Linked DNA regions of Beijerinckia sp. 28-YEA-48. The protein of the gene in region 1 interacts with the protein of each later gene in a pairwise test. Links are inferred from orthologs where the notes say so. Each region holds a gene or a part of one and is shown in the gene's direction. Other genes may lie near its edges.

Region 1 (2,811 bases):
TTGAACATTTGATCGGTCGAGTAAGATCAGGTAGAAGACGATGACCTTCTATACTGCGGTCAAGATCGTCCATGTTCTCTCTATTATTTCATGGATGGCAGCGATACTGTATCTGCCGCGGCTTTTCGTCTATCATTCTGATACTGATCCACAATCGGATACCAGTCGATTACTGAGCGTGATGGAACGAAGACTGCTGCGGGGCATTATGACCCCCGCCATGATTGCTGCCTGGCTCACCGGTGGTTGGCTGGCAGTCACCGGCGGTTTCACTCATGATATTTGGTTTATGGTCAAGTTTGCAGCTGTCCTGCTCATGTCCGGGATGCATGGATTTCTGAGCCGGGAGCGCAAGCTGCTGGAGCTGGGACAGCGGCCGCATACATCGCGTTTCTATCGGCTCATCAACGAAGTACCGACGCTGTTGATGATCGTCATCGTGACCATGGTGCTGGCCAAGCCATTTTGAACCGATGCGGATGTGCTGCTGAAGTCATGCTTAAAGGTTTCGCTTGAAGTCGGCACTGAATCGCATTATCCCGAAACTCCCTCCCCAAATCCGGTCCTGACGACCCTTTAGGTTCGCGACCGGCCATCGCCGTATCGTCACATCCGCCTCATTTGCGATCTGACCGCCCGGTTTGTCTTTTCCGTCTTTTAGCTACGGCTACACTCAATGTCCGAGATCAAACTCCAGGATTTAAAGAAGAAGTCTCCCACCGAACTGCTTGCGTTCGCTGAGGAGCACGAGGTTGAAAACGCCTCGATCATGCGCAAGCAAGAACTCATGTTCGCCATTCTGAAACAGCTGGCGAGCAAGGAAATCGAAATCGTCGGTGAAGGCGTTGTCGAGGTTTTGCAGGATGGCTTCGGCTTTCTGCGTTCCGCCGATGCCAATTATCTCGCCGGCCCCGATGACATTTACGTTTCGCCCTCGCAGATTCGCCGCTTTGGCCTGCGCACCGGCGATACGGTTGAAGGCCTCATCCGCAGCCCGAAGGAAGGCGAACGCTACTTCGCACTGCTCAAGGTCAATTCGATCAACTTCGAAAACCCTGAGAAGGCCCGTCACAAGGTTCACTTCGACAACCTGACGCCGCTCTATCCCGATGCACGGCTGAAGCTGGAAATCGAAGATCCGACCCGTAAGGATTTTTCCTCGCGTGTCATCGATATTGTGTCGCCGATCGGCAAGGGCCAGCGCGCGCTCATCGTCGCGCCGCCGCGTACCGGCAAGACGGTTCTGTTGCAGAACATCGCTCAGTCGGTGACCGCCAATCATCCCGAATGCTATCTGATCGTTTTGCTGATCGACGAGCGTCCGGAAGAAGTCACCGATATGCAGCGTTCGGTGAAGGGTGAGGTTGTCTCCTCGACCTTCGACGAACCGGCGGTGCGCCACGTGCAGGTCGCCGAAATGGTGATAGAGAAGGCGAAGCGCCTGGTCGAACATGGCCGCGATGTCGTCATCCTGCTCGACTCGATTACGCGTCTTGGTCGCGCCTACAACACGGTGGTACCGTCATCGGGTAAGGTTCTGACCGGCGGTGTCGACGCCAATGCGCTGCAGCGTCCGAAGCGCTTCTTTGGCGCCGCGCGTAATATCGAAGAAGGCGGCTCGCTGACCATCATTGCCACGGCACTGATCGACACCGGCTCGCGCATGGACGAAGTCATCTTCGAAGAGTTCAAGGGCACGGGTAACAGCGAAATCATTCTCGACCGTAAGGTCGCGGACAAGCGCGTCTTCCCGTCGATCGATATCACCCGCTCGGGCACGCGTAAGGAAGAGTTGCTGGTTCCGCCGGACATCCTCAAGAAGATGTATGTGCTGCGCCGTATCCTCAATCCGATGGGCACGATCGATGCGATCGAATTCCTGCTCGGCAAATTGCGTGAAACGCCGAAGGGCAATTCGACGTTCTTCGACTCGATGAACACTTAGTCGAAAGACATACTCGGTAAGCATGTTCGCCGGTCGATTCGGTTTCGTGACGAATTGACCGGCGTTTTTGTTTTCAGGATGTGTGGACATGGCCGATACGATCTTTGCTGTTTCGAGCGGGATGGGTCGGTCGGCAGTTGCCGTCATCCGCATCTCCGGGCCTGAAGCTGGCCCGCTCTGCCGGAGCCTGATCGGCTCGCTCCCGGCGCCGCGTCATGCACAGCTGGCGGCTCTCCGCGATCCCAACACCCAAGACATTCTCGATCGCGGGCTCGTGCTGTGGTTTCCCGGCCCGCACAGTTTTACCGGCGAAGATAGCGTCGAGCTGCAAATCCATGGCGGACGCGCGAGCATCGCCGCTGTCCTGCGTGTGCTGGGCGCGCATCCGTCCTGCCGCTCGGCGGAACCTGGCGAGTTCACCAAGCGGGCCTTCACCAATGGCAAGATGGATCTGGTCGCCGTCGAGGGGCTGGCCGATCTCATCGATGCCCAAACCGATCTGCAACGGCGCCAAGCGCTCAATCAGACTGACGGCGCTTTGGCGCGGCAGATCGATGGGTTGAGAGAGAGTTTGATCGAGGTGATGGCACTGGTCGAAGCCAGTATCGATTTCGCTGACGAGGGGGAGGCACCGGCCTTTGAACCGGCGCAGCTCGCGGCGCTTCTCCAGGATATGCGGATGCGTCTGACAGATGCGCTCGCCAGCTATCGCCGCGCCGAGATCGTGCGCGAAGGATTCACGGTTCTCTTGAGCGGGCCGCCGAATGCCGGCAAGTCGAGCCTGCTCAATCATATTGCTGGGCGCGAGGCGGCTATCGTCTCGGATATACCCGGTACGACCCGCGATCTCCTCGAGGTGACCTTCG
Region 2 (2,955 bases), 3.2 Mb from region 1 along the record:
GGCAATCAAATTTGGCGCCTATGACTTCATCGAGAAGCCGTTCAAGGCCGATCGGCTGGTGCTCATCGCTGATCGCGCATTGGAAAATTCGCGGTTGAAGCGTGAGTTGACCGATCTGCGCGCCCGCGCTGGCGCCACCAACCGGATCGTCGGCAAGTCGTCGATGATGAACCAGCTGCGCCAGCAGATCGAACGGGTCGCGGCCGCCAATTCACGGATTCTCGTCACCGGCGCGCCTGGCACAGGCAAGGAACTGGCGGCGCGTGTTGTCCATGAAGCGTCGAACCGCTCGTCGGGGCCATTCATTGCCATCAATGCCGCCAATATCATGCCGGACTCGATGGAGACCGAATTGTTCGGCGTCGAAGGCGGCGATGGGCGCAGCCGTAAGATCGGCGCTTTGGAAGAGGCGCACGGCGGCACGCTCTATATCGACGAAATCGGCGACATGCCGCGCGAGACCCAGGGCAAGATCCTGCGTGTGTTGATCGACCAGAATTTTCAGCGTGTCGGCGGTTCGACCCGCGTCCATGTGGACGTGCGGATTGTCTCCTCGACCAGCCGCGACCTGGCGCTCGCCATTGCCCAGGGCACGTTCCGCGAGGACCTGTTCCATCGTCTGGCGGTGGTGCCGCTGCGAGTGCCTTCGCTCAGCGAGCGGCGCGAGGACATCGGCGAGTTGGTCGAGTATTTTCTCGAACAGGTGGCGATCACCAGCGGTATGCCGCGCCGGCGTATCGGTCCCGACGCCATGGCCATTCTCCAGTCGCATGACTGGCCGGGCAATATCCGGCAGTTGCGCAACAACGTCGAGCGGCTGATGATCCTGGCCACCGGCCGGCCGGAGGACGAGATCACGGCCGACATGCTGCCGGCCGAAATCGGCGCCCTGGTGCCCTCGACCCCAAATGGAGCGGGTGGGGAGAAGCTGATGGGTCTGCCGCTGCGCGATGCGCGCGAGGTGTTCGAGCGCGAATATCTGGTGGCGCAGATCAACCGGTTCGGCGGCAACATTTCACGCACAGCCGAGTTCATAGGCATGGAACGGTCGGCCCTGCATCGTAAATTGAAGTCCTTGGCCATTGAATGATGGTTAAATCGACGGTCAAGCTATTGAATTAATTGAACTGCGCGAGAAGGCCGAAATCGGGAACTGTCGTGGACAACGCTTTAAATCGGATGGTTTGGACAGATTATCCATCCAAAGAGAACTTGCGTTGTGAAACCGGCTGGGCCTTAACTCGAACAGATGGGGAATGACGTTTCCATGATTCAGCGGTTGATCGTGGGGCGACATATCATGAAAGAGCAGGAGCGAAGGATATACAATGGCGGGAGAACGCGCACAAAACCTTCAAGACACGTTCCTAAACTATGTCCGTAAGAACAAAGTGCCTCTGACGATTTTCCTGGTGAACGGCGTGAAACTCCAGGGCGTGGTCAGCTGGTTTGACAATTTTTGCCTTCTGTTACGCCGCGATGGGCATTCGCAGCTCGTCTACAAACATGCGATCTCCACCATCATGCCTGGTGCGCCGATTCAAATGTTCGAGCAGGGCGAGGAGGGGGGCGGAGCGTCCTGAAGCGAGCCAAGTCCGAGTTACAAAGGGTCACGTTCGGCGCCAACACCAACGTTGAGCCCCAAGGCCGAGATCCCGATGCGCCGACCCGCGCATTGGTGATCGGTCCTTATCTGAACGAGCGTAAAGCTGCCTTCGATCCAGCGACTGGCATTCGGCCGCCCTCCGGGCGGTCGGTGGAAGCGCGTCTGGACGAAGCGGCAGGCCTTGCGCGCGCCATCGACCTCGATGTGGTCGCGGCCGAAATCGCCATGCTGTCGAAGCTGAAGCCGGCGACCTATCTGGGCACTGGTAAGGTCGAGGAATTCGCCGCTCTCGTCAAAGAGAAAGACGTCGAGATCGTCATCGTCGACTGCGCCTTGTCGCCGGTGCAGCAGCGCAATCTCGAAAAGGAATTCGTTGCCAAGGTCATCGACCGCACCGGTCTTATTCTGGAGATTTTCGGGCGTCGCGCCCGCACGCGCGAAGGTGCGTTGCAGGTCGAGCTGGCGCATCTGGCCTATCAGCGATCGCGGCTCGTGCGCTCCTGGACCCATCTGGAACGCCAGCGCGGCGGCTTCGGCTTCCTCGGTGGTCCTGGCGAAACCCAGATCGAAGCTGACCGTCGGCTCATTCAAGAACGTATCCTCAAGATCGAACGCGATCTGGAAGGCGTGAAGAAGACGCGCGGCCTGCATCGCGCCCAACGCCAGGCTGTGCCTTATCCGGTGGTGGCGCTGGTTGGTTACACCAATGCCGGCAAATCGACCCTGTTCAACCGGCTGACGCGCGCCGAGGTTTTGGCGCAGGACATGCTGTTTGCGACGCTCGATCCGACCTTGCGCGCGGTGGCGCTGCCGCATGGCGAGAGGATCATGCTGTCCGATACGGTCGGCTTCATCTCCGATCTGCCGACCCAGCTTGTCACCGCCTTTCGCGCCACGCTCGAGGAAGTGATCGAGGCCGATCTGGTGCTGCACGTGCGTGATCTCTCCCATGAGGACACGGAGGCGCAGAGCACCGATGTGGAACAGGTGCTGCGCGACCTCGGCATCGATCCTAATGACGGTCATTTCGTCGAGATCTGGAACAAGATCGATCTGCTCGATCCCTCCCAGGCGGACGCCTTGCGCACCAGCGTCTCGCGCCGTCCGCTTGAAGAACGTCCCTTCGTCGTTTCGGCGCTGACGGGCGAGGGCATCGACGATCTGCTCGCCGGGATCGAGGCACGGCTCTCACGCGATCATGTGACGTTTGAACTGCGGCTTGGACCGCAGGAACAAGATCAACTCGGCTGGATCTATGACAACATGCAAGTGCTGTCGCGCGATCACGACGAAGACGGCGCCGTGCATTTCAAACTGCGCGTCGCGCCCGACATGATCGATCGGTTGGA

The links. Proteins that work in one complex are often made in the same cells at the same time.
Region 2: the proteins of rho (region 1) and hfq interact in binary tests that used the Escherichia coli proteins (3 or more experiments, as listed by UniProt). The link is inferred for Beijerinckia sp. 28-YEA-48 from one-to-one orthologs.

Annotation. Positions count from the first base shown.
Region 1 is NZ_FNSI01000001.1:4,518,772-4,521,582, forward strand. Bases 1-2,810 are described here. They hold rho (transcription termination factor Rho), read left to right. Parts: upstream 1-676; coding sequence 677-1,945; downstream 1,946-2,810. Other genes in these bases: hemE (uroporphyrinogen decarboxylase), read left to right, coding at 1-44; BLW50_RS21230 (CopD family protein), read left to right, coding at 41-469; mnmE (tRNA uridine-5-carboxymethylaminomethyl(34) synthesis GTPase MnmE), read left to right, coding at 2,034-2,810. Also shown: more of mnmE, read left to right, coding at 2,811-2,811. UniProt on the Escherichia coli protein: Facilitates transcription termination by a mechanism that involves Rho binding to the nascent RNA, activation of Rho's RNA-dependent ATPase activity, and release of the mRNA from the DNA template.
Region 2 is NZ_FNSI01000001.1:1,367,239-1,370,193, forward strand. Bases 2-2,955 are described here. They hold hfq (RNA chaperone Hfq), read left to right. Parts: upstream 2-1,328; coding sequence 1,329-1,583; downstream 1,584-2,955. Other genes in these bases: BLW50_RS06390 (nitrogen assimilation response regulator NtrX), read left to right, coding at 2-1,090; hflX (GTPase HflX), read left to right, coding at 1,679-2,955. Outside these bases: more of BLW50_RS06390, read left to right, coding at 1-1. UniProt on the Escherichia coli protein: RNA chaperone that binds small regulatory RNA (sRNAs) and mRNAs to facilitate mRNA translational regulation in response to envelope stress, environmental stress and changes in metabolite concentrations.